2 regions of the Proteus sp. GOKU genome follow, and region 2 is predicted to be linked to the other one. Evidence: predicted binding sites of a transcription regulator. Region 2 holds the regulator's gene; the other holds the start of a gene.
What was found. The regulator ArgR, encoded in region 2, controls arginine synthesis, uptake and breakdown. The targets are predictions, from matches to a motif close to ANTGAATAAAAATACANT.
Positions count from the first base shown of each region.

Region 1: argC (N-acetyl-gamma-glutamyl-phosphate reductase) is a predicted target of ArgR. The motif match lies at 12,996-13,013, and genes of this name have one in related genera.

Region 1 covers NZ_CP034105.1:93,089-109,018, forward strand. Annotated here, with positions in the region: gene ppc (phosphoenolpyruvate carboxylase) at 1-2,177, shown strand, start outside; gene phrB (deoxyribodipyrimidine photo-lyase) at 2,229-3,656, opposite strand; gene proP (glycine betaine/L-proline transporter ProP) at 3,667-5,169, opposite strand; gene EHE21_RS00450 (LysR substrate-binding domain-containing protein) at 5,881-6,894, shown strand; gene EHE21_RS00455 (M20 metallopeptidase family protein) at 6,967-8,145, opposite strand; gene EHE21_RS00460 (hypothetical protein) at 8,145-8,594, opposite strand; gene EHE21_RS00465 (DUF3100 domain-containing protein) at 8,591-9,412, opposite strand; gene poxB (ubiquinone-dependent pyruvate dehydrogenase) at 9,981-11,705, shown strand; gene argE (acetylornithine deacetylase) at 11,786-12,949, opposite strand; gene argC (N-acetyl-gamma-glutamyl-phosphate reductase) at 13,050-14,054, shown strand; gene argB (acetylglutamate kinase) at 14,075-14,848, shown strand; gene EHE21_RS00490 (argininosuccinate synthase) at 14,924-15,930, shown strand, end outside.
Region 2 covers NZ_CP034105.1:263,214-279,143, forward strand. Annotated here, with positions in the region: gene tamA (autotransporter assembly complex protein TamA) at 1-1,594, shown strand, start outside; gene tamB (autotransporter assembly complex protein TamB) at 1,591-5,418, shown strand; gene EHE21_RS01350 (gamma-glutamylcyclotransferase family protein) at 5,424-5,771, shown strand; gene ppa (inorganic diphosphatase) at 5,999-6,526, opposite strand; gene fbp (class 1 fructose-bisphosphatase) at 6,726-7,733, opposite strand; gene mpl (UDP-N-acetylmuramate:L-alanyl-gamma-D-glutamyl-meso-diaminopimelate ligase) at 7,898-9,277, shown strand; gene argR (transcriptional regulator ArgR) at 9,336-9,806, opposite strand; gene mdh (malate dehydrogenase) at 10,254-11,192, shown strand; gene EHE21_RS01380 (helix-turn-helix domain-containing protein) at 11,295-11,561, opposite strand; gene EHE21_RS01385 (DNA-binding protein) at 11,748-12,098, shown strand; gene EHE21_RS01390 (DNA-binding protein) at 12,181-12,597, shown strand; gene ispB (octaprenyl diphosphate synthase) at 12,647-13,618, opposite strand; gene rplU (50S ribosomal protein L21) at 13,882-14,190, shown strand; gene rpmA (50S ribosomal protein L27) at 14,210-14,467, shown strand; gene cgtA (Obg family GTPase CgtA) at 14,598-15,770, shown strand; gene dacB (serine-type D-Ala-D-Ala carboxypeptidase) at 15,856-15,930, opposite strand, start outside.

The sequences.
Region 1 (15,930 bases), 170 kb from region 2:
ATACCTGTTTATCTCAACTCGACCATGACGATCTAGCAGATTATGAGCGTACTAATATTATGCGCCGTCTGCGTCAGTTAGTTGCCCAATCATGGCACACGGATGAAATTAGAAAAATTCGCCCAACACCTATTGATGAAGCGAAATGGGGATTTGCGGTTGTTGAAAATAGCTTATGGGAAGGTGTTCCTGCTTTTTTACGTGAATTTAATGAGCAGCTTAAAGAATCCATTGATTACAACTTACCAGTAGAAGCTTCTCCTATTCGTTTTACTTCATGGATGGGCGGAGATCGCGATGGTAACCCAAATGTGACGGCTGAGATCACACGCCATGCTTTACTATTAAGCCGTTGGAAAGCCGCTGATTTATTCTTAAATGATATTCAAGTTCTTGTTTCAGAACTTTCAATGACAGAAAGTACACCTGAGCTACGTGAATTAGCGGGTGGTGCTGAAGTTGCAGAGCCATATCGTGAAATTGCTAAACAGTTACGTACTCGCTTACAAGTCACTCGTGATTATTTAGAACAACGTATTAAAGGACAGCAATCCTTACCTCCTGAAGGGCTATTAATTGATAATGCCCAACTTTGGGATCCGCTATACGCTTGTTATCAATCACTGACTCAGTGCGGTATGCGTATTATCGCTAATGGGCAACTGTTAGATACATTACGTCGTATCCGTTGCTTTGGCTTACAGCTAGTTAAGCTCGATATTCGCCAAGAAAGTACCAATCACACTGAAGCACTCTCTGAATTGACACAGTATTTAGAGCTTGGTGATTATGCAAATTGGTCTGAAGATCAGAAACAAACGTTCTTACTTGAAGAATTAAATTCTAAGCGTCCACTGATCCCAACTAATTGGCAACCAAGTGCAGCGACTCAAGAAGTATTTGAGACTTGCCGTGTGATTGCTGAATCACCTAAAGATTCTATCGCCTCTTATGTGATTTCAATGGCAAAAGTACCTTCTGATGTATTAGCTGTAAAGCTATTACTGAAAGAAGCTGGCGCGAATATTCGATTACCTGTTGCCCCTTTATTTGAAACGCTTGATGACTTAAATAATGCTGAAAGCGTAATGACGCGTTTGTTTGATATTCCTTGGTATCGCGATTTAATTGATGACAAACAAATGGTGATGATTGGCTATTCAGACTCAGCAAAAGATGCGGGTGTGATGGCAGCATCATGGGCACAATATCGTGCTCAAGATGCATTAATTAAGCTCTGTGAAAAATCAGGTGTGACATTAACACTATTCCACGGACGTGGCGGTACGATTGGTCGTGGTGGTGCGCCTGCACATGCAGCATTACTTTCTCAACCACCAGGAAGTTTAAAAGGTGGTCTGCGTGTGACAGAACAAGGCGAAATGATCCGCTTTAAGTTCGGATTACCACAAGTCACTATCAGTAGCCTTGCTCACTATGCAGGTGCAATCTTAGAAGCGAATTTATTACCACCACCAGAGCCAAAAGCGCCTTGGATTGAGGTAATGGATTCCTTGTCTGACGTTTCTTGTGCAATGTATCGTGACTATGTACGAGGACAAGAAGACTTTGTTCCTTACTTTAGAGCGGCAACGCCAGAAGGCGAGTTGGGTAAACTACCATTAGGCTCACGTCCTGCAAAACGTCGCCCTACTGGTGGTGTTGAAACCTTGCGTGCTATTCCGTGGATCTTCGCCTGGACTCAAAACCGCTTAATGCTACCTGCTTGGTTGGGGGCTGGCGCGGCATTACAGCATGAAATTGATAGTGGAAAACAAGCGGTATTAGACGATATGTGTGAGAACTGGCCGTTCTTTAATACACGTATTGCGATGTTAGAAATGGTGTATGCTAAAGCGGACTTATGGTTAGCAGAATATTACGATCAACGTTTAGTTGAAGAGCGTTTATGGCCATTAGGATCTAAATTACGTCAGCAACTTTCTGATGATATTAAGAGTGTCTTGGCGATTTCAAAAGATGAACACTTAATGGCGGATTTGCCGTGGGTTGCTGAATCTATTGCACTACGTAATGTGTATACAGATCCATTAAACGTACTTCAGGCTGAGTTGTTACAGCGTTCTCGTACTCATAGCGAATCAGACCCTCGTATTGAACAGGCACTTATGGTCACTATTGCAGGTATTGCCGCAGGTATGCGTAATACAGGCTAGAGTCACCAATATTTAGAAATAAAAACAGCGCTTAATAATAGCGCTGTTTTTTTATTTTTTAGCTTTTTCGTAAGACTCAATAGCTCTTATTCGTGCTTTGGCGTGATCAACAATGGGTAATGGATAATCGAGAGAGTTATTGGTTTTTGCTGACCATTCGTGAGGGGTATGAATATATCGATTAGGCACATCGGCGAGTTCAGGAAGCCAATGGCGGATAAACTCACCATCAGGATCGAACTTACGTCCTTGGGTAGTAGGATTAAAAATTCGAAAATAAGGTACGGCATCTGTTCCTGTTGATGCAGCCCACTGCCAACCCCCATTATTTGATGCGAAATCGCCATCAATGAGTTGCGACATAAAATAACGCTCACCCCAACGCCAATCAATTAACAAGTCTTTGATAAGAAAGCTCGCCGTGAGCATACGTAAGCGGTTATGCATCCAACCTGTCTGGTTAAGTTGTCGCATTGCAGCATCAATAATCGGAAAGCCTGTTAAGCCTTGAGTCCAAGCGTTAAATTCATCTTGTTCGTTACGCCAATTGATTTTTTCTGTCCAAAGCTGAAAAGCAATGTGTTTGCATAAATTGGGATTTGCCACAATTAAGTGTTGGTAAAATTCTCGCCAAATAAGCTCGTTAAACCAAACAAATGCGCCTGATGCACTGTTTTCTAAGAAATCAGGTTCAGTTTGGTAAAGGCGATTAAAACATTGGCGAATAGATAACAGACCGATAGAAAGGTAGGGTGATAATCGGCTTGTGCCATCAACTGCCGGAATATCTCGCCATTTTGCATAATGTGGGACACTTTCATAGCAGAACTGTTTTAAACGTTTAAGTGCTTCTTCTTCCGTAGCGATAAAAGAAGATGTGTTTGTGTCTTCAAGTGAAAATAGCGGCGCTTTTAAAGGAGAGACTGTTTTTTGATATGTTCTTATTTCTGGGATAGGTAACGAAGCGTTATCTTGTGAAAAAAAGAGTCGTAAAAATGCGTTTCTAAAGGGAGTAAAAACCTTATACATCTCCCCTTGTTGTGTGACTACATTACCCGGTGGAATAAACACATTGTCATGATAAGCATAAATGGTGGTTTTATTTTCTAGTAACTCAGTAACTTTTTTATCACGGTGTTGTTCATTAAGGGCATATTGGTGATTGAAAAAAAGCGCGCTAACTTGATGTTGTTGGCAATATTCGGCCACTTTATCGGCTGCATTTGAATAAGTATCACAAATCACTAATGTCAGTGGAATATTAAGTTTTGCCAGCGATATTGAAAGATCGAGTAAAGCATCATGAATAAACGCCTGACATGACAAAGCCATATTGTGGGCTTTCCATTGTTCAGGCGTTACGGTGAAAAGAGCATGCACCTGTGCTTGTTTATCTTGGCAAGCGTTAAAGAGTGCCTTGTTATCCGTCACTCTTAAATCATTACGAAACCAGACTAAATGAACAGAAGACGGGTGCATGTAACCTCTCTTAATCTAACTTAGGATGTTGATCGATTAGGGCTTGGCGTTTTTTCTGTAATGCTTCAATTTCCGCTTCGATATCTTCAACACGGTGTTCAATACTATCATAGTGCTCTGATAAAATTTCTTTAGCTTCTGATTTATCCGACGCCGCAGGTGTTGCACCTCGTAAAGGTTTATTTGCGGTTTCGATCATCTTGATACCTGTTATCAAGCCGACAACAGCAACAATCATCAGATAATAAGCAGGCATATATAAATCACCGGTTGCTTCAACTAACCAAGCTGCTGCTGTTGGTGTTGCACCCGCAATTAATACTGAGATATTAAATGCGATTGCTAATGCACTATAACGAATATGGGTCGGGAATATGGCAGGTAAAATGGATGCCATTACTCCAGTAAAACAGTTAAGTAAAACCGCAAGAATTAATAATCCTAAGAAAATTAAACCGATTTCATCACTGTTAATCATCATAAACGCAGGGTAAGCAAGGACAAACAAGCCAATACTACCACCAATAACAAAGGGTTTACGGCCAATTTTGTCACTCAATAACCCAATTACAGGTTGTACGAATAACATACCTATCATAATCGCGATGATGATCAGCACACCGTGATCTGCCGAATAATTTAGGTTATGAGATAAATAACTCGGCATATAGGTTAATAACATATAGTAGGTGACATTAGTGGCAATCACTAAACCTACACAGACGGTTAAACTTTTCCAATATTTCGATGCAATTTCACGTAATGAAACACGAGGTGGATCTTGAATAGATTTTCGGTCGTCGCTATTCATTGCATCAACATGTTGTTGGAATGCAGGTGTTTCTTCTAAAGCATGACGCAAATATAAGCCAATAAGACCTAACGGTAATGCTAAGAAGAACGGAATACGCCATCCCCATTCATGAAATGCGGCTTCACCCAAAATAGTTGAGATAAGTACAACTACACCTGCACCCATAACAAAACCAGCAATAGAACCAAAGTCTAACCAGCTCCCCATAAATCCGCGTTTACGGTCTGGTGAGTATTCAGCAACGAAAATCGCCGCTCCTGAATATTCACCACCAATGGAGAAACCTTGCGCTAATTTAGCGAGTAATAATAAAACAGGAGCCCAAATACCAATGGTTTCATAAGCAGGAATAAGACCAATGGCAAACGTACTAAGCGCCATAATAATGATGGTGACAGATAAGACTTTCTGACGACCAAATTTATCCCCTAACATCCCAAATACAACACCCCCTAAAGGTCTTATAAGGAAAGGGACGGAGAATGTCGCGAGAGCTGCAATCATCTGTACGCCAGGTGATGCACCCGGGAAGAAGACTTGACCTAAAACGTAAGCAAGGAAGCCATAAACACCAAAGTCGAACCATTCCATGGCATTACCTAATGCGGCAGCAGTAATGGCTTTTTTGAGCTTACTATCATCAATAATGGTTATGTCATTGATTTGTAGTGGTTTATTTCTTTTTTTCTTCATTTTCATATTAAGTGACCTTTATTAAGGTATTTGTGATTTTTTTGTTTATCAATTAATTAAAAGAAATGAAGTGACTATTTGTTAGCGAGAAGAGTGAGTGATAAAAATTCACTAAAAAACAGCTTACTTCTACCAAAATTAAATAGTGATATTAAGCTAATAGATAAGGGAATATTTATTAAGTATAGATAAGATTGAATAAGATATTAGGAATTTTTCTTTGTTGTTTTGATATAACAAAACAGAGCCTCTATGTATTAAAATGTGATCAATATCATAACGTAATTCTGCTTTTGTGTAAAATTCATGGTGTTACTAATGGTTAATTTGCGTTAAGTTGACCGAAAGTATCACATAGAAAAACAAGCAAATAAACTTATTTTTTATTTTAATAACAATGTGTTATGTCTATCACCTATTTATTTTTGATATAGGCTAACGTATTTGTATGAGCATTGTGCATAATACAAAGGTTGATCGATAAGTATAAAATAATAACACCTTATTTTGCTTTATTATTCTTTCGAATAGTGAAAGTGAAAATGTGGATAATAGAATAGATCTCGCTATTCTTATTATAAGATTAAATCAAGATAGTATGACGAGATATCACGACAGAGATATTAAAGATAGTTTATCTATTACTCATATTTAGAATAAAAATTTATAAAATTAATAATTAACCGCGCATTTGTGCAGATTAACCCAGGTACCTCTATGAACATTAATCAACTGAAAAGCTTTGTTGAAGTCGTGAAAAATAATTTCAACATTACTAATGCGGCTGAAAAACTCTATACCTCACAACCGACAATCAGTAAGCAACTAAAAATATTAGAAGATGAATTAAGTGTGTCGCTGTTTGTGCGTAAAAATAATAACTTATTAGCATTGAGCCCGATGGGTAAAGAAGTCCATAAAATTGCTTGCGATATTCTTGGGCAGGTTGACCGAATCAAGAGCATTGTGGCTGAAGAAGATCGTAATAAAAAAGTCGATTTACATATTGCGACAACACACACTCAAATACGTTATTCATTGCCGAATGTGATTGATCACTTTCGTCGCTATTATCCTAATATTTCGCTACATTTTCATCAAGGCGCACCCGCTCAATTAGCAGAGATGGTTAAAAATGGCGATGTAGATTTTGCTATCGCAACAGAATCTATGCACCTTTATGAAGATCTTATTACATTGCCTTGCTACCGCTGGACTCGCAGTTTATTAGTTCCTTATGATCATCCTCTTGCGTTATTGAAAGATGATGAGCAGGTTACCATCGAACAAATGGCTGAATATCCACTGATTACTTATGTTTTTGGTTTTACAAGAGGATCTAAATTAGACAAGGTATTTTATAAAAATAATCTTAAGCCTAAGGTGGCGTTAACCGCGACGGATACTGAGATTATTAAATACTATGTTAAGCGCCATTTAGGCATCGGTGTTATTGCAACAGCCTCTTATGATGAGATTGAAGATGGTGGCGCATTAAAATGTATTAATATCGATCATTTAGTGCAACCGAGTTATACCCATATCTGTGTCAGTAAACATACTCATATGAAAGATTATATGCATGAGTTTATTTCTCTCTATGCGCCACATATTGATAAAAATATTATTCAGATGCCAGAGCAATGGGAAACCCAATGGCACAGTAAAGAGGTATACCAAGGATTACCTGATTTACGTTCAGTGAATGTGAATAATAGCGTTGTAGAATAGACGTCAGATCAGAATAGAAAAAAGCCCGTTTTTGCGGGGGCAATAACGGGCTTTGGGCAGAATAATAAGAGATTAGCGAGTCAGAATATTAACAAAAATCTGAGCACCGACTAATAAACAATCATCATCGACAAAATAAGGATTTGCGTGAAGGTAATTATTAATACCTTTCGCTTGATTGCCACTTCCTAAGAAGAACATTGCACCGATTTTGCCTTTTGTAGCGTTAACCATATAGCTAAAGTCTTCACTACCTGTCATTGGCTTACCGTTCGATTCAATATTCTCTTCTGGTAAGAATTTACGCATCGCATCTAACAAACGCTGGTGTGCAGTTGGGTGATTCACAACAGCAGGGTATCCGCTATAGCTTAATGTGGTTTTAAATCCGCCAGCTGTACTGCGTGCAACAATTTCATCAAAACTTGCTTTCAGCACTTGGTCGGTATTTTCATCCATAGAACGGATAGTACCGCGAGCTTGTACGTGATCAGCTAATGCATTAGGGATTGTTCCCCCATTGATCATGCCACAACCAAAGACCGCTGGGCTAAATGGATCTGTTTTCTTTGCAACAACATAATCCATATAATCAATTAAACGGGTTGCTTCACGAATGGCATCTAAACCTTTGTGCGGTGTTGAACCATGTGCAGAAACACCATAAACATCTAATGTCCATGCAGAGCCATAAGATGACATCACACCATCATTAAAGCGAACACAACCTGTTTCAATCGCTGCATCGTTATGAAGTGCGTAAGTTTCATCAACGCCTTCCATGCAACCGAGCTCAACCATTTTTTCAGCGCCAGGTACACGCATATCTTCTTCAGCCATTTGGAAAATAAAGCGAACGTTCGCGCTCATCTCTTCTCTATTTTCGGCAAGATATTTAGCACTGGTTAATGCCATAGTCATATGAGTATCGTGACCACAGTTGTGTGCACAACCTTGGTGAACTGAACTATATTCATTATTCGTTAAGTCTGGCATTTCTAATCCGTCCATATCAGCACGGATAGCAATTAATGGAAATTCAGAATTAACAATTAAGTCTGCTGTGAAGCCAGTATATCCATCAAAAGTTTTAATTTGATAACCAAAACTTTCCATTAATTCACGACAGTATTTAGATGTTTTATATTCTTCACCTGATAGCTCAGGTATTTTGTGCAGGTCTTGTCGTGTTTTTTTACTAAAATCATTTAATTGAAAGAGTTTTTCACTGACATTATAAATATTATTCATTAGATAACTCCCTGGATAGTAAATCCAATTTGCGCGACGATTGATGCGCCAAAGAAACAACAAGTTGAAACAATCATGAAAATAAGAATAACTTTCCATGACATTTTCTTAAGTTCTTCTAATTGACCACCAACAGATAAACCAGCAAATGCTAATAAAGGAACACAACAAGATAAGAAAGAAACTTTACCAATAGAACTAATAAAGAAATCTCTTACCGGAGTTTCGGGTAAACAAATAAGGATCCCGATAATTGTTGCATAAGCAAATGTTGGTAAAGATGAAGGTAAATAATGTTTTGCAACGAGTGAAATAAATACCACTAATGACATAGCAATAAAGCTATCCCACATTGCATAAAGAGCGATCCCTGATGTTAACGTTTGAGTAAACATTGCCAGTAAAATAGCAACGAATACAAATTTCATATCAATAATTATATTTTTCATGCAGTTTTGCCTCTGGTGAAAATTTTATAAATTTTTTCTGAAAGAGGTAAACCTAAATAGGTTAATGACAGTGCGCCTAGTGCTGAAGATAATAAGTTAGATGCAGCGGCAACACTTAATACTTGCTGTGCTAATGCTTCATCAAGACCATTAATTAATGCACCTGATGCCGCACTTAACATTGAACCCGAACCCACGCCAGAGCCTGCTGCAAGAGCAAGTGGGTGTAATCCAGTTAATGGAGCAATACTACCTAATACGCTAAACCATAAAGTACCGATCACAGAACCACATAAATAAATGGCTAATACACCAATATATTCCTGAGAGCCTGTACCAAATTTACCTTGAATAACAGCGATAGACGGTTCACGGCTAATAGATGAACAAGCACCAATTGCACGACGACCAAATCCAAATTTAATGGCTAATGGAACCGCAATTAATACTGGTAATAAGTTTCCGAGTTCCTGAACAAATAAAGGAATACCGACACTTAAAATCATTTTAATATTAGGAACAATCATTCCTGCATATTGCGTACCTAAAATAAGCAGGCTGAAACCTACCATTTTACCGCAGAAGCCTTCTTCTTTTTCTGTAAATAATTTACCCCATACTTTAATTTTTTTACGGGTAAATCCAGCAGATATACACATACCAATAATTACAGCAAATAGCATTGGTAAAATAGGTATTACCGCAATGCCAATCTTAATTTCTTTTTTACCAATGACATATTGTGAAATAAAAATTAAGAAAAGGACTGCCAGAATACTAATAAAGAAAACCTTTATCGGACTTCTACTTTTGTCCATCCGTTAATCTCCGTTGAAAAATAATCAGGCTTTATTCTAGAGGACAAAAAGCAAAAGGTAGCGTGACCAATGTCATGTTTATTTCATACCTCTTTTTCATGGGGCATGAAATAATACAATGGTAATAAATTTATTAACAAATAGAAGAAAGTTAAATTTTTTAATAAAGACAGTGGGTAAGGCTGAAATGAGTCAGCTTAATTGTTAATAAAGATGTGAAGGGAAAAATCATTATTAAAAATTATTTTAATTATTAAAATAATACTATAAACAAACTTTGTCTATCATTTAGTAAATAATAATACGTTATTAATGAGATATATTCTTATTTGGTGCGGTTATTATAAGTTTAATGAATGTATTTGGAAGTGATATTTTATTTTTACATTTTTATTAGTACTCACTTTATCACGACAGTGACATTACAGTGATTGGTGTTATTCTTTATATTTGAGTTAGTAAGATGATTTTCTCTGCAAGCTGGCGAGGAAGAGAAACAGAATATGGGAAGGAGATAGATGTAGCTCGCAGAGGCGCAATTTACCCAAAACTGAGGAAAAATATCACCATGAGTAAGCAAACCGTTGCAACTTATATTGCTAAAGTACTCCATAATGCAGGTGTAAAACGTATTTGGGGCGTGACAGGCGATTCTCTCAATGGATTAAGTGATAGCTTGCGAAAGATGGGAACGATTGAGTGGATGGGAACCCGCCATGAAGAAGTCGCCGCTTTTGCCGCAGGAGCAGAAGCGGCAGTTAATGGCCAATTAGCGGTTTGCGCTGGCTCTTGTGGACCGGGAAACTTACATCTTATCAATGGGCTTTTTGATTGCCATCGTAATCATGTTCCTGTGTTAGCCATTGCCGCGCATATTCCTTCTGCCGAAATTGGTAGCAATTATTTTCAAGAAACACATCCTCAAGAACTTTTTCGCGAATGCAGTCATTACTGTGAATTAGTCTCAAACCCAGAGCAGATCCCTCAAGTGCTAGCTATTGCGATGCGAACCGCTATTTTGAAAAAAGGGGTTGCGGTTGTTGTATTGCCGGGGGATGTTGCACTAAAACCAGCCCCAGAAGATGCGCATGAAAATTGGTATCCGTTGCAGTTTCCACTCATCATGCCTAATCGTTTCGAAATCGAAAAATTATCTGATGCACTGAATAATGCAAAAAACATCACTTTAATGTGCGGTGCAGGATGTGCTCAAGCTCGCGATGAAGTGATTAAACTGGCTCAAACCTTAAAAGCCCCTGTTGTACACGCATTGCGAGGGAAAGAGTACATTGAGTGGAAAAATCCTTACAGTGTAGGAATGACAGGGTTAATTGGTTTTTCATCGGGTTATCATGCGATGGAAAACGCTGACACTTTGGTGTTATTAGGTACGCAGTTCCCTTATCGTGCATTTTATCCATCAAAAGCCAATATTATTCAAATTGATATTAATCCAAGCAGTCTTGGTTCGCATTGCCATGTCGATATGGCGATGATTGGCGATATTAAAGCAACATTAAATGCGATACAGCCTCGTTTAAAAGAGAAAACAGATACCACTCACCTTGATGCTTCATTAAAACATTATGCCAAAGCACGGCAAGATCTGGATGCACTAGCACAACCCAGTGAGCGTGAACTTATTCACCCACAATATTTGGCGCGTCGATTAAGTGAACTAGCAAATGATGACGCTATTTTTACCTGTGATGTCGGAACGCCAACAGTGTGGGCGGCTCGTTATGTTGGAATGAATGGAAAACGTCGTTTACTGGGATCGTTTAATCACGGCTCTATGGCAAATGCGATGGCTCAAGCTATTGGTGTGCAGGCGTTAGATAGAAAGCGTCAAGTTGTAGCAATGTGTGGTGATGGCGGATTTACCATGTTAATGGGTGATTTTATCTCATTAGCTCAAATGAATTTACCGGTTAAAGTGATTATTTTTAATAACAGTGTATTAGGCTTTGTCGCGATGGAGATGAAAGCTGGTGGTTATTTAACTGACGGTACTGATTTACATAATCCGGACTTTGCTGCTATTGCCAATGCATCTGGTATCAAAGGCATTCGAGTAGAAAAAGGTGAAGATTTGGATCATGCTCTGAAAGAGGCTTTTGAACATGATGGCCCTGTGATTGTGGATGTAGTCACTGCAAAACAAGAGCTCTCAATGCCTCCTGAAGTGAAGTTTGAACAAGCAAAAGGTTTTAGCCTGTATATGATGAAAGCGATTATTAATGGTCGAGGTGATGAAATTGTTCAACTAGCCAAAACTAATTGGTTACGCTAATCGCCTATCCGTAACTCGAATTATTTAGAGTATTAATTGAAGATAAAAACCCTATCAACATAAGCTGATAGGGTTTTTTATTATTGCGCTTTTTCTGTTAAACAGAAGTTTTCAATTAATTGCCCCATTAATTCACGCGTTGGCTCAATAAATGCCATATCGATAAATTCATCAGGCTGGTGTGCTTGTTCAATAGAACCTGGGCCTAAAACTAAGGTAGGGCAGAGATCTTGAATAAACGGCGCTTCAGTACAGTAATTCACTGTTTGCGCTTTCTCACCTAATAGTTCTTCGATCACTGCAACCATTTTGTGATCGGTTGGGCACTCATAACCCGGAATAGGATCGTGTAACGCCTCAACACTTAAACGACCCGGCCAGCGTGCTTTGACGGGCGCTAATGTTTCGTGAAGTAAATCATCCAAGTCTTGTAGCGTTAATCCCGGCAATGGGCGAATATCCATATGTAATTCACAGCAAGCACAAATTCTATTTGCTGCATCACCACCATTAATATAACCAAAGTTCATCGTTGGATAAGGGATAACAAACGCAGGGTTGTTATAGCGAGTTTTTAACGTATCGCGCAATGTACTAAGGTGAGTAATTGATTCATGCATTAGCTCTATCGCATTCACCCCTTTTTCCGGATCACTAGAGTGGCCCGATTGCCCAGTAATGCGTATCGCATTCGATAAATGCCCTTTATGCGCACGAATAGGCTTTAGCGATGTGGGTTCGCCAATAATGGCAAAATCAGGACGGATTGCCGTATTAGCAGCAAAATAACGTGCCCCAGCCATAGAAGTTTCTTCATCAGCGGTGGCGAGAATATAGAGAGGATGAGTTAACGTCTTAGTGTCTACATCTCGCAATGCATCGAGAATAAAGGCAAAAAAGCCCTTCATATCAGCAGTGCCTAAGCCATATAACTTATTTTCTTTCTCTGTCAGCGTAAAAGGATCTTGCGTCCAACGACCTTCATCAAACGGTACTGTGTCAGTGTGACCACAGAGTAATAATCCACCTTTTCCTGTTCCTAATGTTGCAAGAAGGTTAAATTTGCCTCGTGTTTCAGGTACAGGTTGAATTTCAATTGAAAAACCTAATGTTTCCAACCAATTAGCAAGCAAATTAATCAGTGCTTCATTACTTTGATCGTTCTTAGCGTCTGTAGCGCTGATAGAGGGTGTTGCAATTAATTGACGATAAATCTCAATAAATGTAGGTAATTTAATATTCACTGTTGACAGCCTTTCTTCATAATAGTATCAATATTCATGCACTTTTTTTGAATAAAAATACATTAATCGGTTTGTGTTCATAGTACAAGGTAAGAATGACATGTTAAATACTCTGATTGTAGGAGCAAGTGGTTACACTGGCGCTGAATTAGCCGCCTATCTTCAGCAGCATCCTCATGTGAATTTGAGCAGACTGATGGTATCAGCTCAAAGTGCAGATGCAGGGAAGTGCTTTTCTGAACTTCATCCACAATATCGTGGTTTAGTGGATCTCCCACTTGAGCCAATGGTTGATGTCGCTAAAGCTGCTGAAAACATTGATATCGTTTTTCTCGCAACAGCTCATGAAGTCAGCCATGACATCGCTCCTATCTTTCTAGAGCAAGGTTGTGTGGTATTCGATTTGTCTGGTGCCTATCGAGTACAAAACAAGCATTTTTATCAACAATACTATGGATTCGAGCATAAGAATACTGATTGGTTATCACAGGCAGTTTATGGATTAGCTGAATGGAATGCTGACATTATTAGTCAGGCACAATTAATTGCTGTGCCGGGTTGTTATCCAACCGTCTCTCAGTTGTCACTAAAACCTTTAGTGGAAGCGGGACTTTTAGATACAGCACAGTGGCCTGTTATTAATGCCACCAGCGGTGTGAGTGGTGCGGGGAGAAAAGCCTCTCTAACCAGTAGCTTTTGTGAAGTGAGTTTGCAACCTTACGGTGTGTTTACTCATCGTCATCAACCTGAGATTGCAACACATCTGGGTATTGATGTGATTTTTACACCTCATTTAGGCAATTTTGCGAGAGGGATCTTAGCCACTATCACCTGTAAGTTAAAAGTGGGTGTGACACAAGAGGATGTAAGACAAGTCTTTGAAGATGCTTATCAAGATAAACCATTAGTGCGTGTTTATGAAAAAGGATTGCCTGCATTAAAAGCCGTTGTAGGAACCGCATTTTGTGATATCGGATTTGCTCAGCAAGGTGAACATCTGATTGTGGTAGGTGTTGAAGATAACTTGCTGAAAGGGGCTGCTGCACAAGCAGTGCAATGTATGAACATTCGGTTTGGTTTCGCTGAAACCGAATCACTTATTTAAATAATGAGTAGGGAAGTTTCATGGAACCATTAATTATCAAACTGGGTGGTGTGCTCCTTGATAATGAAGAAGCGTTAACGCGGTTTTTCACTGCATTACAACAATATCGCTCAACGCATTCTCGTCCTTTAGTCATCGTACATGGTGGTGGCTGTTTGGTGGATGAGTTAATGGGCAAATTGCAATTGCCTGTGGTGAAAAAGCAAGGTCTTCGTGTCACACCGGCTGATCAGATAGACATCATTACAGGAGCACTTGCCGGAAGTGCCAATAAAACCTTGTTATCGTGGGCAACCAAGTTTGGGCTTAATGGCGTGGGGCTTTCTTTGGGTGATGGACAATTAGCTAAAGTCACTCAAATCAATGAAGAGTTAGGTCATGTAGGAAATGCAACTCCCGGCTCTCCTGATTTACTCAATTTATTATTGGGTGCTGGCTATCTCCCTATTATCAGTTCTATCGGGATGACTGAAAAAGGTGAGCTGATGAATGTGAATGCTGATCAAGCGGCAACCGCTATTGCTGAAACATTAGGTGCTGATTTAGTCCTGCTTTCAGATGTCAGTGGCATTTTAGATGGTAAAGGTCAGAAGATTGCTGAGATGTCAGCTGAAAAAGCACAGATGTTAATCGATCAGGGCATCATCACTGACGGCATGATAGTGAAAGTAAACGCAGCATTGGAAGCAGCTAAAACGTTAGGACGACCTGTTGAAATCGCAAGCTGGCGCCATGCTGAAAAACTGACGACATTATTTAATGGTGTTGCAGTAGGAACCCGAATTTTAGCTTAAAAATCACTCTAGAAATCTTATCGCTATTTGGTAGTTGGCAGAATTTAAACAAATTGGGAATTGAAGGTTATCACTATGACTAAAGGTATTAAGAAAATCGTATTGGCATACTCTGGCGGATTGGATACATCGGCAATCATTCCTTGGCTAAAAGAACATTATGATAACTGTGAGGTTGTCGCTTTTGTTGCTGATGTTGGTCAAAGCCGCGATGATTTAGTGGGTGTAGAACAAAAAGCATTAACGTCAGGTGCTTCAGAGTGTTACGTCGTTGATTTACGTGAAGAGTTTATCAAAGACTATGTCTATCCTGTATTAAAAACAGGTGCTTTATATGAAGGTAGCTATTTATTAGGTACTTCAATGGCGCGTCCTGTTATCGCCAAAGCACAAGTTGAACTCGCATTAAAATTAGGTGCTGATGCTGTTGCTCATGGTGCAACGGGTAAAGGTAACGATCAGGTTCGTTTTGAAAGCACTTATGCGGCACTTGCTCCACAGCTTAAAGTGGTTGCTCCTTGGAGAGAGTGGGATTTACGTTCTCGTGAAGCGCTGTTGGATTATCTAAAAGTTCGTAATATCCCAACAACAGCAACTCTTGAGAAAATTTATAGCCGTGATGAAAATGCATGGCATATTTCAACGGAAGGTGGCGTATTAGAGAGCCCGTGGAATGCCTCAAATGAAGATTGCTGGGCATGGACCGTTGATCCTAAGAAAGCACCAGAAACACCAGAACTAGTCACCGTTACAGTTAAAGCGGGTGAAGTGGTCGCAGTAAATGGTAAAACACAATCACCTTTTGAATGTTTAGATACACTAAATACATTAGGTGTTAAACACGGTATCGGACGTATCGATATTGTTGAAAACCGTTTAGTGGGAATGAAATCTCGTGGCTGTTACGAAACCCCAGGGGGCACTATCATGATGGCGGCTCTGCGTGGTGTTGAGCAACTTGTTCTTGATAGAGATGCATTTAAATGGCGTCAGCAACTAGGCTTAGAGATGTCTTATGTGGCTTATGATGGTCGCTGGTTTACGCCAATCCGCGCTTCACTACAAGCTGCCGCTGAATCACT
Region 2 (15,930 bases):
AGTTGCACCTGACGGGCGTTTTCGTGCGCGTGTTGAAAAGGCAATTCAAGAAGGACTTCGCCCTTTAGGTTACTATCAGCCCAAAGTGACATTTTCTTATGAAGAAAATACACCACCTGCGCGCTCCGTATTAACCGCTAAAGTTGAACCGGGTATTCCGATTTTACTGAAAGGCGTTGATGTGGTTCTTGAAGGTGGCGCTAAAACAGATAGCCAATATGCAAAAGTCATTAAAGAAAATACACCTCCTCTTGATAGTGTTTTAAACCATGCAGATTATGAGAAACTCAAAGGTTCGTTAACTGGGCTTGCCATTCGCCGTGGCTATTTTGATGCGGAAATGCAAAAAAGCCAGTTAGGCGTCTCTTTAGATAATCATGCCTCATATTGGGATTTTGTTTTCGATAGTGGAGAACGCTATCGTTTTGGAAAAGTGAATTATACGGGCTCCCAAATCCGTGAAGACTATCTACAAAATATTGTCCCTTTTAAAGAGGGAGAATATTACGCCTCAGAAGATCTGGCTGAATTTAATCGCCGTTTAGCGGCAACGGGCTGGTTTAACTCTGCGGTTGTGACACCTGATATTGCTAAAGCACGCGCTGATAACTCTTACCTGTTACCGATGAGTGCAGTTGTAACACCGCGCTCTCGTAACTATGTTGAGCTTGGTGGTGGTTATGCTACCGATGTTGGTCCTCGCCTTAATATGCAGTGGGATAAGCCTTGGATGAACTCACGAGGTCATAGTTTAACCTCTAATATCAGTGTTTCTCAGCCTGAACAGTCTATTGGTGCCAATTATAAAATTCCACTTAAGGTCAATCCATTAGAACAATACTATGGTGTTCAGGGTGGTTTTAAACGTACCGATTTAAATGACACCCGCTCTGATACCACAACGCTAAACGTGTCCCGTAACTGGGATATGTCGACAGGCTGGCAATACAGTGTGAATACACGTTGGAGCCTCAGCCACTTTACCCAAGGTGAAGTTACAAATACCACTATGTTGCTTTATCCGGGCGTTACAGCAAGTCGAGTACGTCAACGAGGTGGTATGATGCCTTCTTGGGGGGATAGCCAACGTTATACATTAGACTACTCCAATAAAATATGGGGCTCTGATGTTGAATTTGCTGCATTCCAAGCGCAACACGTTTGGATACGTACACCGTGGGACGGGCATCGCTTTGTGGTAAGAGGCAACTTTGGTTGGATTGAAACCAATGCGTTTGAGCAAGTACCGCCTGAATTACGTTTCTTTGCAGGTGGTGATAGAAGTGTTCGTGGTTTTAAATATCAAAGTATCTCACCTGAAGACGGAAAAGGTAATTTAACGGGTGCATCAAGAATGCTCGTAGGATCGTTAGAATATCAATATAACATCACGGGTAACTGGTGGAGTGCTGTCTTTATTGATAGTGGTGAAGCAGTTAATGATTTTACTCGCAGTGATTTTAAAACAGGTGCGGGTGCAGGTGTTCGTTGGGCATCACCAGTTGGTCCAATTAAATTTGATTTAGCATTACCTGTGAGTGACGTGGATAAGCGTAGACTCCAGTTTTATATCGGGTTAGGAGCAGAGTTATGATAAAAAAGTGGTTGAAATGGATTGCGCTAACACTCCTTATCATTATTTTGCTTACATTCGGTGCTGTTGCTTGGATTTTGGGAACGCAATCGGGTTTGCATTTCGCTATTAATAGCGCAGCTCGTTGGGTTCCTGGTTTAGTTATCAAAGATGTTAATGGTGGCTGGCAAGATCTGCGTTTAACGGGTGTTGAATATCAAATGCCTGGGGTTGATGTGAACGTGGGTGAGTTATCTCTAGGATTACGTTTAGCGTGCCTGATGGATAAACAAGTTTGTGTCGATACATTAGGCACACGAGATGTTGTTGTAAATGTTGATACTAGCGCTTTCCCTCCTTCCGAAGAAACACCTCCATCAGAGCCTCTAACAGAGCTTAATGCGCCATTACCTATCTATTTGAATTCACTCTCATTAGAAAATACGCATGTGAAGATTGACGATATGGCAATCTCGCTAGGCGAATTTAAAACGGGTGCGCAGTGGGAAGGCCGTCAAGTTACATTAAATCCAACACTCATTAATGATTTGCTGGTGGCATTACCAAAGACACCGAAAGAAGGGAGTGTTGAAGCAACAGCTCAAGATGTAAAAGAAATCGCAACTGCAAAACCTCAAACTGAGCCTACAACACAAGAAGAAAAAGAGCAGGCTTTAGCTGAGACAATTAAAGCGATTTTTGCGAAGCCATTATTAGCCGAATTACCTGAAATTATTATTCCTGTTGATATCAATATCGAAGGAATTGAAGGTAAGCAATTACAGATTAGTGGTGATACGCCTATTACGATTAATCAATTATCGTTTGAAGCAAAGACGCAAGGTAAGCAGGTTAATCTCACTAAATTAAATATTGATGCCCCAGAAGGTGAGGTGAGTTTAAATGGGGGAATTACCCTAGATAAACAGTGGCCTGTTAATTTAGATGTGAATGCGACTATTCGTGATGTTGCAGGGCTTGAAGATTTTAAAGATCAAAAAGCGACGCTTTCTTTACAAGGTGCATTACTTGAAGAGCTTAAACTAGCGCTCTCTTTAACAGGAACAGTGACAGCAACTTTAGATGCTCAAGCTGAACTGGCAAAACCACACCTTCCATTAAAACTGACGCTTGAAAGCCAGAAAGTTCGTTGGCCATTAACGGGCGATGTGCAGTATCAACTTAACGGTACTCGATTACGCTTAAATGGTCAGACAGATAACTATGATCTCTCATTACGCTCTGATATTGAAGGTCAAGAGATCCCTCCAGCCAAATTAATGCTGGATGCAAAAGGGAATGAAGAGAAAATAGAGCTGACGCGTTTACGTTTAGCTGCTTTGCAAGGTCATGCTGATATCACAGGTGTCGCTGATTGGAGTAAAGCAATTAGCTGGAATGCATTGCTCACGATTTCAGGAATTAATACGGCAAAACAGTACCCTGATATGCCAGCAAAATTAGATGGGCGCATTGCAACAACAGGTAGTCTATATGGCGGAAGTTGGCAATTACGTGTTCCTGAAATCACCTTAGATGGCAATATCAAAAATAATCTTATCAAGGCGAGAGGTAATGCTTACGGTAATGATTCAGGGCAATGGAATATTCCTCAGTTAAAACTGATCCTAGGTAAAAATAACCTCGATATTGAAGGGCATTTAGGTGATAAATGGGCATTAGATGCCAATATTAATGCTCCGGGATTAAATGGTTTAGTACCTGGATTAGCGGGTGTTATTAAAGGTAAAGTTAATATTCGTGGCGATATTAATACACCTAAGATTATTGCTGATATCAACGCTCGTGGTATTAAATGGCAAGATCAAGTCAGTGTTGAATCCATCACTATTAAAGGTGATGTTCAAGCGGATAAAGAAATTGGTGGCAAACTTGCGATTACTGCTCGTCAGTTAAAACAAGCCGATTTAGTTATTCGCAATTTAACGTTGGATGCTGCTGGTACAGAAAAACAGCATAAACTGATGCTAAAAATGGATGGTGAACCTGTTTCTGGTGGACTGACATTAGCTGGCTCATTCGATAAAGAGAAACAGCAATGGAAAGGAACGCTAAATAATACGGCATTTGATACCCCAGTGGGAGAATGGCGTTTAAATAAAGCTATGGCGTTGAATTTGTTGGCAGAGAAGCAAGAAGTCACCATTGGCTCTCACTGTTGGGTAAACCCAAATGCACAAGTTTGTGTTCCTAAAGCGATAACTGTGGGTGAAAGCGGATCTGCGGCAATTACATTGACGCGTTTTGATCTAGCGATGATCAAACCTTTCCTACCACCAGAGACTTCTGTTAAAGGTGTATTTACTGGCGATGCCACAGCAACGTGGAGTTCAAAAGGCGGATTACCGAAAGCATCGGTAACTCTAAAAGGGCAAGGTGTCGCAGTAAAACAGAATATTGAAGGCACTATTTTACCGATTGATTTTGATGCTATTACCTTAAATGCAGGCGTTAACAATGGTAAAGCAACATTACAATGGCTGATTAGTATTGCGGGAAATGGTGATATTAAAGGTAATGTGCATGTTGCTGATCTTGAGAAGAAACGCCAGCTATCAGGTACGGTGGATATTGATAATCTGACATTAGATTTAATCAAACCATTCTTAGGTAAAGGTGAAATAGCTGAAGGTCGTGTTGGTGCGCAATTACGTTTAGGCGGAAATGCTCAATCGCCACTGCTATTTGGTCAATTTGGTATTAATCAATTAAAAGTGGTTGGGCATTGGATCCCGTTTGATATTACGAAAGGGAATGTTGATGTTCAATTCAATGGTGCGACGTCTGATTTAAGCGGTCGAATCGAAACCCCAGAAGGTTACTTAAATCTTACTGGTAACGCTGATTGGCGTAAATTAGACGCATGGCACGCAGTAATAGCCGCAAATGGCAATAAGTTACGTGTTGCATTGCCTCCGATGGTACGTATTGATGTTAATCCTGATTTAGTGTTTGAGGCTCGTCCTCATTTACTGAAACTAGATGGGCGCATTGATATTCCTTGGGCACGCATCGTTGTTCAAGACTTACCAGAGTCAGCGGTATCCGCTTCTTCTGATGAAGTGATGCTGGATAAAAACTTACAGCCAATTGCACCAAAAGAGACATCGATTCCAATTCAAAGTAATTTAGCTATTAATATTGGCGATGATGTGACACTGGACGCATTTGGGCTTAAAGCTAGATTGACGGGAGCGCTTAAAGTCAATCAGAATAAACAAGGACTGGGTTTAAACGGTCAGATAGATATTCCAAAAGGCGAATTCAAAGCTTATGGGCAAGACCTGCAAGTTCGTAAAGGGCAAATATTGTTCTCAGGGCCAGTTGATCAACCTTACTTAAATATTGAAGCTATTCGTAATCCTGAAAATACGGCAAATAATGTGATTGCTGGTGTTAGGGTGACAGGGCTTGCAGATAAACCGAAAGTTGAAATTTTCTCTGAACCCGCTTTTACACAGCAAGAAGCGTTATCCTACTTGCTAAGAGGTGAAGGGTTAGATAAAAGTGGTGATGCGGATTCATCACAAATGACGGCAATGCTGATAGGATTAGGCGTTGGTCAAAGTGGTCAGCTTGTAGGGCGCATTGGTGAAACCTTTGGTGTTTCTGATTTAGCGCTTGATACACAAGGTGTGGGGGATAACTCACAAGTTGTGGTCAGCGGTAAGATCACAAACGATCTACAAGTGAAGTATGGAGTGGGTATATTTGATTCGCTAGCGACGTTAACCTTACGTTATCGCTTGATGCCCAGGTTGTATTTACAAGCAGTGTCTGGTATGAATCAGGCAATAGATCTGCTTTATCAATTTGAGTTTTAAATTATATGCGAATTATTGTTTATGGTAGTTTACGGCAAAACCAAGGTAACCATCACTGGATGACCTATGCGCAACTTTTAGGTGAGCATAAACTAGTGGGGTATAAACTCTATGATTTAGGGTTTTACCCTGCGGTTATTGAAGGTGAAGGGGAGATAGAGTGCGAAGTCTATCGGATAACGCCTTCTATCTTGACAGAGCTTGATGAATTGAAAAAGAACGATCAGGATTACAAGCGCCAACTGATTTCAACGCCTTATGGCAGTGCTTGGATCTACCTTTATCAAAAGCCTGTTGATGGTTTACGTGAAATAAAATGCGGTGACTGGCTAAAACGTCACGAAGAAGAGTAATCAGTAGCATCCTACTTTTGCTCCATGTTATATAAAAATGGCTCGATAGAAATATTGGGCCGTTTTTATTGCTATTAGAATAACCTTGATAAGTGGCATCTTGCTTGTCATGTGTTTGAGGAGAAGAGCCGTACCATCATAAAAAAAGCCCTTCAATAAAATGAAGAGCTTATTTATCAGTAAATTATTAAATAATAACTTACTTAGCTATTCTGAGAGCGTCAGAATTATTTTTTAGCGCGTTCGAAAGAAGACAGAATTTCAGCTTTAGCTGATTCTACGCCTTCCCAACCGTCAACTTTAACCCATTTGCCAGCTTCTAAATCTTTGTAGTGTTCAAAGAAATGTTTGATCTGTGCTTTTAACAGTTCAGGCAGATCGTTCACATCTTTAATGTGATCGTATTCTTTGCTCAGTTTAGTGTGTGGAACTGCAACCAGTTTCGCATCTTCACCTGATTCGTCAGTCATTTTCAATACGCCAACAGGACGGCAACGAATAACTGAACCTGGTTGTAATGGATATGGAGTTGGAACCAGAACGTCTACTGGGTCACCATCTAAAGATAACGTGTTGTTGATGTAACCGTAGTTGCATGGGTAGAACATTGCTGTTGACATAAAACGGTCAACGAACAGTGCGCCACTTTCTTTATCAACTTCGTATTTGATAGGATCAGCATTTGCTGGGATTTCAATAACAACATAGATATCTTCTGGTAGTTCTTTACCAGCAGGAACATGATTCAGGCTCATAAAAAATTTCCTATAAAAAAATTAATTTTACGTGGCCTGTAGTATAGCGAAAAGTTTTTAACAATACCCGTTTTTTGCCGAACATGTTGCGTTCTGACGTAAAAATAAGCAGCAAATAAAAGAAAGTACTATTTTCAAAGATGAAAAAACCGGACGAATAAGAAGTCCGGTTTATCTATGTTAGTGCTAAACGAATGGATTATTCTTCGTCTGGATATTGCGCCATAAAGCTTTCAGCTTGTTCAACCATCGATTTAGTCCCTACGAAGAAAGGCATACGTTGGTGAAGTTCTTTTGGTTCGATATCGAGAATACGCTCTTTACCGTTACTTGCTTTACCGCCAGCTTGTTCGGCTAAGAACGCCATTGGATTGCATTCATAGAGTAAACGTAATTTACCAGTAGGGTGACTTGCAGTACTTGGATAAATATAAATCCCCCCTTTCAGTAAGTTACGGTGGAAATCAGCAACTAAAGAACCAATATAACGTGTGGTATAAGGGCGATTTGTTGCTGCGTCTTGTTCTTGGCAATACTTAATGTATTTTTTTACACCTAATGGGAATTTGATGTAGTTACCTTCGTTGATTGAGTACATATTTCCTGTTGGTGGGAAATGTACGCTTTCATGAGATAAACAGAATACGCCTAAAGATGGATCGTAAGTAAAGGCATGAACACCACAACCTGTTGTGTAAACTAACATAGTTGATGAACCATAAACGACATAGCCTGCTGCGACTTGACGATGACCCGGTTGTAAGAAGTCATCTAAAGTGACAGATTGACCAATTGGCGTAATACGGTGGTAAATAGAGAAAATTGTTCCGACGGAAACGTTTACATCAATATTCGACGAACCGTCTAAAGGGTCCATTAGTACAACATACTTAGCATTTTCAGCACGATCACCTTCAAAGATAACAATATCATCTTCTTCTTCTGATCCGATACCCGCAACTTCACCACGCGCTTTTAATGCAGCTTTTAGTTTCTCATTCGCGTAAAGATCCAGTTTCATCTGGGCTTCACCTTGAACATTAGAAACACCGTTAGTACCCAGAATATCGACTAACCCTGCTTTATTAATATCACGGTGGATAATTTTAGCCCCAAGCTTAATTGCTGAAAGTAATGCAGTAAGTTCACCAGTTGCATGGGGAAAATCTTGTTGTTTCTCGACGATAAATTCGCCTAATGTTTTCATGACGCAGGTCCTGAATGTGAGTGGGTAAAGTAAAAAAGGAGGAAAATCTCCTTGGTGGTGGCAAGTTTAGCCAAAGAATCGAATGATTCAAAGGTTAATCCGTTCCTTATCTGCTTTTTGATCGTTAGAATAGTGACCAACTTCATGCTATTGGACAGAAATTCATGCACATTCATATTCTTGGTATTTGTGGCACCTTTATGGGAAGTCTTGCCATTCTCGCTAGAGCAAAGGGACATAAAGTCACAGGCTCGGACGCTAATGTCTATCCACCCATGAGTACTTTATTAGAAAATCAGGGAATTGAACTGATTGAGGGATATGACCCAAAACAATTAGAACCTGCCCCTGACATGGTGATTATTGGTAATGCGATGACACGAGGAAATCCTTGTGTTGAAGCAGTACTTGAAAAAGGTTTGCCTTATACCTCAGGCCCTCAGTGGCTACATGATTATATTTTACCTGAACGTTGGGTGTTAGCTGTTGCTGGAACTCATGGTAAAACAACAACAGCGGGTATGCTGGCTTGGGTTTTAGAAGACTGTGGTTATAAACCGGGATTTTTAATTGGCGGTGTACCGGGTAATTTCCAAGTATCCGCACAGTTAGGCGAAAGCCCTTTCTTTGTGATTGAAGCAGATGAATATGACAGTGCTTTCTTTGATAAGCGCTCGAAATTTGTTCATTATTCTCCACGCACATTGATTTTAAATAATCTTGAATTTGATCACGCTGATATTTTTGATGATTTAGCGGCAATTCAAAAACAATTCCATCATTTAGTTCGTATCGTCCCAGGCACCGGAAAAATCATCATGCCTGATAACGATATGAATTTAAAACAGACCATTGGAATGGGATGTTGGAGTGAACAAGAATTCACAGGTGAAACTGGAGATTGGCAAGCCAAAAAACTCAGTAATGACAGTAGCCATTTTGAGGTATTCCACAAAGGTGAGCGAGTCGGAGAGGTGTGTTGGGGACTTTCTGGTGAACACAACATGCAAAATGGCCTAATGGCGATTGTTGCAGCGCACCACGTTGGTGTTTTACCAGCGGATGCTTGTGAAGCATTAGATAAGTTTATTAATGCGCGTCGTCGCTTAGAGTTACGTGGTGAGGTTAATCAAGTCAGTGTTTATGATGACTTTGCACATCATCCCACAGCGATTTTAGCAACGCTTGAAGCGTTACGCAGTAAAGTCGGTGGAACGGCTCGTATTATTGCTGTGCTAGAGCCTCGTTCAAATACCATGAAAATGGGAATTAGTAAGGATGATATCGCGCCTGCATTGGGTCGTGCTGATGAAGTCTTTTTATTCCAGCCACCTAATATTCAATGGTTAGTGAGTGATATTGCAGAGCATTGTGTACAACCTGCTCGTTGGAGTACAGATCTCGATACATTAGTCGATATGATTGCGAAAGAAGCTCAAGCGGGCGATCATATTTTGATTATGAGTAATGGCGGTTTTGGTGGTATTCATGAAAAACTACTCGCAAAATTAGCGCAACCTAAAGATCCTGATAGCCAATATTAAAAATAAATAAGCCACTGAAAACTCAGTGGCTTATTTTTTGAAGCTGTAGAAAGGCTAATTATAATTCTTGATCAAAAAGATTCAGAATAGCGTCTCGTAATTCTTCTGTAGAAAATCCCGGAGCCGGTGTTGAAAAAATAGTGTCATCACCCGCAATACTACCAAGGATACCTTCTGCTTTGCCTAATGAGTCTAATAAACGTGCAATAAGTTGTGCCGCACCCGGACTTGTTCTTATCACCACAACAGAATGGTTATGATCGATATCGAGTACCAGATTTTTTAATGGGCTGCTTGCTGTTGGTACGCCAAGCTCAGTAGGAAGGCAATAGACCATTTCCATTTTGGCGTTACGGGTTCTTACCGCACCAAATTTTGTTAGCATACGAGAGATTTTGGACTGATTAATATTATCAAATCCAGCCTCTTGTAATGCAGTCACAATCTCGCCTTGTGAACTGAATTTTTCTTCTTTCAGCAGGGCTTTAAACGCTTTAACCAAGTCTTCTTGCTTAGAAGGAACGCGCATAGTTCACCTTTAGTGAGTTATCAATAACCCGTGTATTATGCAGAGAAGTGAATTTTTATGCAACATAAGACGAAGAAAGGCGAGTGATAGCCTCCTCAAAATTGTAAAGTAGAATGTACTGCAAAAAAAATTTATTTACAGCGTGCAAATGTGATAATTTAAAGAAAGTAAAATATTTGTTAAATAAATGATAAGCTTAAATGATTATCATAAGGATGATGGTGTACTTAACACTTTGCCATATTTATTGAAATTATTTATCAAAAGGGTGTCCACTATCTCATTAACAGATAAGCAATTTGTTTAGAATAACCAAAGTATTATTTTTCACTGAAAATGCCTTATTATGCAATATTGCTGTTAAATAATTGTTTTTTAAAAGGTGAATTGCGTAATAGTGAGTATCTCGAAGGCGTTCCACTATCTCGTAAACTAAGGAGTATCAGAATGAAAGTAGCAGTTCTCGGTGCAGCAGGTGGTATTGGTCAGGCACTGGCACTTCTTCTTAAAAATCAGCTTCCAGCTGGTAGTGAACTCTCTTTATATGATATCGCTCCCGTCACACCGGGTGTCGCCGCTGACTTAAGCCATATCCCGACTCAAGTTACTGTAAAAGGTTTTGCGGGTGAAGATCCTTCTCCTGCGCTAAAAGGCGCTGATGTTGTTCTGATTTCTGCGGGTGTTGCTCGTAAACCAGGCATGGATCGTTCAGATCTTTTCAATGTTAACGCAGGTATCGTGCGTAACTTAATTGAAAAGGTTGCACAAAATTGCCCGAAAGCACTTATCGGTATCATTACTAACCCAGTGAATACAACTGTTGCTATTGCAGCAGAAGTGCTTAAGAAAGCAGGCGTTTACGATAAAAAACGTCTTTTCGGTATCACCACTCTCGATATTATTCGCGCGAATACCTTTGTTGCAGAACTAAAAGGTAAAGATCCACAAAAAACCAATGTTCCGGTGATTGGTGGACATTCTGGTGTGACTATTCTTCCTCTATTATCTCAAGTTGATGGCGTTTCATTTACTGATGACGAAGTTGCAGCATTGACTAAACGTATTCAAAACGCAGGTACTGAGGTTGTTGAAGCAAAAGCAGGTGGTGGATCAGCGACATTATCTATGGGTCAAGCAGCCGCTCGTTTTGGTCTTTCATTAATTCGCGCTCTAAATGGCGAGAAAAATGTTATTGAATGCACTTATACTGAAGGCGACGGAGAATATGCCCGTTTCTTTGCACAACCTATTCTTTTAGGTAAAAACGGTGTAGAGGAATATTTATCTATCGGTAAATTAAGTGATTTTGAAAAGCAATCTCTTAATGGCATGTTAGATGTATTGAAAAAAGATATAATTCTTGGTGAAGAATTTATTAATAAATAAAGAAATACTTTTTTTGCTATAAAAATAATGCAAATTTAAATAAAAACCGCTGATACTATATCAGCGGTTTTTTTTATTAATTATAATGTCTGTAATTATTAGTTAATTATTAGTTTTGGTACGAATCTTTCGTTCAAGTAATTCTCCTGTTTCAGGATGAAAATAACGGCTAGGCCAAATTTCACTAGGAGCTACACCAAGATAATCAGCAATGATTTTCTCTCCTTTAGGCCAAGGGCGAGACAGCGCATTAGCGAGTGTTGAAGAGCTTAACCCTGCTTGGCGAGAGATGGCAGCAAGTGTTGTTCCTCGTTTTCTAAGTGCGGCAATAATATCGGCAGGATGCCAATCAGATTTCCTTGAAATCATTTTTAATCCTTTTTCTATAAAATTGATTGCTGTGTTAGTGGTATAAATAACAGTTTATTAGAAATGTCCTAAAGCATTTAAACTGATTATTTAGAAAATAAAATAACATTATTTTTCTAAAAAGATTTCTGATTTTTTTCTTAATAATTTCTTTTTTGAAGTTGATAACAATTTTAGAGAAACGTAATGAAAAAAGAGTGGTATACGGCAAAGGAATTGACGGGTATAGGTGGATTACCTAAATCACCACAAGGTGTAAATTCAAAAGCGAGACGCGAGTCTTGGCAAAAACAGAATGTAAAAAATAAGCAAGGTAATGGTGTTGAATATCATTATTCTTGTTTACCAGAAAAAACTTTAATTGCTCTAGAACTTTATGAGCCATTAGCACATTACAAATTAAATAAAAAAGAGGAGCCACTCGTTATCTGGGTGAAAGCATTCCAACAACTAAATGATGGTGAACAAAAAACATTAACAGAGCTGATATTGCGGGATGGTATTAGAAGTTTTTTAGAAAAAATCGTCAATGATTAAGCGATTTTAAAGAATCTATTATTGCGTTATCCGCAACAGATATCTATCTGACTAACCTCTTAGTTGAATGTGAGATGAGATCATGAAAAAAGAATGGTATACAGCGAAAGAATTAGTGGGGCTTGCGGGGTTACCTAACTCACCGCAGGGAGTTAACTTGATGGCGCGTCGTGAAGGATGGGAAAACCGTCGTAAACGTGGCGTGCAGGGAAAAGCTGTCGAGTATTCCATAAAAAGTCTACCTGATGAGGTGATTGGTGTGCTCGCTGCACATGAACCTCCGGCTGAGTATTTATCAAAACGTCAGGATGCCTTTTTAATTTGGGTTGAAGCTTATTATCAACTGACCAAATCAGAACGAGAAAAGATTGTGAAATTCGTGCTTCGCGAAGGGCTGGCAAAGCTCATTAGCTATATTGATGCGGATAATCAAGATGCTATTGAACGAGAAAACGAAGAAGTGCTCAATAAATTAAAAAGCCCACCAGAATCGACGTAGTCGCTCTGGCGGGCTTCTTTACATAACTAAGAGGATTTATACATCAAAGTTATGATTGACGTTGTACAGCGACGTGAGCAAGCCCAATAAGCGCATCTTTATACGGTGAGTCAGGTATAATTGATAAAGCTTCAATCGCTTTGTCTGCTTCTTCTTCTGCTTTTTGGCGGGTATATTCCAAAGAGCCACACTGTTTCATAGTATTTAAAACAGTATCCAATAAATGGCGACCATTACCTTGTTCAATGGCTTGGCGAATTAATTGGGATTCTTCTTCATTGCCATTATGCATAGCATGAAGTAATGGCAACGTTGGTTTACCTTCATCAAGATCATCACCAGTGTTTTTACCCAACTGGTTGTTATCTGCATCATAATCAAGCAAATCGTCAATGAGCTGGAAAGCAGTCCCAAGATAACGACCATAATCTTGGAATGCTTTTTCTTGCTCAGGCGTCGCACCAGAAAGAATGGCTGACGCATGAGAAGCCGCTTCAAACAGACGAGCTGTTTTGCTGTAGATAACTTGCATATAGTCATCTTCAGAAATGTCAGGATCGTTACAATTCATTAATTGTAAAACTTCACCTTCAGCGATCACATTGGTGGCGCTAGACATTAATTTTAATACACGCATCGAATCAAGATCCGTCATCATCTGAAAGGATCGTGTATAAATAAAGTCGCCAACAAGTACACTGGCAGCATTTCCAAAGACAGCATTTGCCGTTTGTTTTCCTCTGCGCATATCAGATTCATCAACAACATCATCATGTAACAACGTTGCAGTATGAATAAATTCGATAAGCGCTGCGACCGAGATATGTTTGTCACCTTGATAGTCCAATGCTCGTCCAGTGAGCACTGCGATCATTGGTCGGATCCTTTTACCACCACCACTAATGATGTAGTAACCAAGTTGGTTTATCAAAGAAACATCTGAATTAAGCTGGTAAAGGATTGCCTCATTTACCGCAGTCATATCAGCGGATGTTAGTTTTATAATAGATTCTAAATTCATGTTTTTTCGACTTTGGCTCGCCAATGAGCGCGTTATTATTAATAAAAAATGATCATGCCATAGATTTTACTCTCTTATAATTTAGATTGTACTTTAAAAATGGCTGAAATAAATATCGTGTAAAAAACTCTTTTTTTTAACGCTAGTTTGCGATCTGTACTTGTCATCGGCACTAAATTTGCGTAGAATTCGCGCCCTATGTGAATATTTTAATTGTGCACTCAAATTATACATATTGGGAGTGTGCGGAAAGCGGAGTTTATATGTACGCGGTTTTCCAAAGTGGTGGTAAACAACACCGAGTCAGCGAAGGTCAAACTATTCGTTTAGAGAAGCTGGAAGTAGCTACTGGCGAAACAATCGAGTTTGATACTGTAATGATGGTCGCTAATGGCGATGACATTCAAATTGGCGCTCCAATCCTTGCGGGCGTTAAAGTTAAAGCGGAAGTGGTTGCTCACGGTCGCGGCGATAAAGTTAAGATTGTTAAGTTCCGTCGTCGTAAACACAGCCGTAAACAACAGGGCCACCGTCAGTGGTTTACTGATGTTAAAATCACTGGTATCGCTTAAGGTTTAGGAGAGTAGTTCAATGGCACATAAAAAGGCTGGCGGCTCGACTCGTAACGGTCGTGATTCCGAAGCAAAACGTCTGGGTGTTAAACGTTTCGGTGGTGAAGCTGTATTAGCAGGTAGCATCATCGTTCGTCAACGTGGTACTAAGTTCCATGCAGGTACTAACGTTGGTTGTGGTCGTGACCACACCCTGTTTGCATTAGCTGACGGAAAAATTAAGTTCGAAGTTAAAGGTCCAAACAACCGTAAATTTATCAGCATCGAAGCTGAATAATTACTGGTCCTTTAAGCACCGAGTCAAAAGCCCTGCAAATATGTTGCGGGGCTTTTTATATTTAAAAAAGGCCATCTCTGGGTAATTTCGGCCATCCAGCACGTTAATGGCTACTATACGGAGTAAAATCATGAAATTTGTTGATGAGGCCAAGATCCTAATCGTCGCGGGCGATGGTGGTAACGGCTGTGTAAGCTTTCGTCGCGAAAAATATATCCCTAACGGGGGACCAGACGGTGGTGATGGTGGTGATGGTGGTGATGTCTACATGATTGCAGACGAAAACCTAAACACCTTAATTGATTACCGTTTTACAAAATCTTATCGCGCAGAACGTGGTGAAAATGGTCACAGCCGTGATTGCACCGGTAAGCGTGGTCAAGATATTACTATCAGTGTTCCTGTCGGGACGCGTGTCCGTGATTTAGCAACAAATGAAGTCATTGCTGACTTAACTGCTCACGGCCAAAAGCAAATGGTTGCTAAAGGCGGCTTCCACGGTTTAGGTAATACTCGCTTTAAATCATCGGTTAACCGTGCTCCACGTCAACGTACAATGGGAACGCCGGGTGAATCTCGCGAAGTCCTATTAGAGCTAATGTTATTAGCTGATGTGGGTATGCTTGGTATGCCAAATGCGGGTAAATCCACATTTATTCGTGCAGTATCAGCAGCAAAACCTAAAGTTGCTGATTATCCATTTACAACGTTAGTACCAAGCTTAGGTGTGGTACGCATGGATAATCACCAAAGCTTTGTGGTTGCAGATATTCCCGGATTAATCGAAGGCGCTGCTGATGGTGCAGGTCTTGGGATCCAATTCTTAAAACACTTAGAACGCTGTCGTGTGTTATTACACTTGATCGATATTGATCCTATTGATGGATCGGATCCTGTGGAAAATGCAAAAATTATTATCTCTGAACTAGAGAAATACAGCGAAAAATTAGCACAAAAACCACGTTGGTTAGTGTTCAATAAAGTTGATCTTCTCGATGCTGAAGAAGCAAAAGAGAAGGCAAAAGCCATTGTTGAAGCGCTGGGTTGGGATGAAAACTATTACATGATAGCGGCCATCAACCAAGAAGGTGTGAAAAAACTTTGCTGGAATATCATGGAATTCCTGAATGTTACTCCGCGTGAGCAAGACATTGTTGCGACAAAAGCAGAGCCAGGAAAAGTTGACTTTATGTGGGATGATTACCACAAAGAACAGCTTGAAAACCCTGATTTCGAAGAAGATGACGACGATGATTGGGATGAAGAAGACGACGAAGGTATTGAGTTTATCTACCAACGTTAATCATCATTCTCTATGATTAAAATAAAAAAACGCCTGATTAATCAGGCGTTTTTCATATCTATTGCTTATATTATTAGGAGTAAATCTAACGGTTGTTGTACATATCTTTATACAGGTTTGTTTCAAAACGCACTAAATAAGCGCGTCCAGCATTACGATT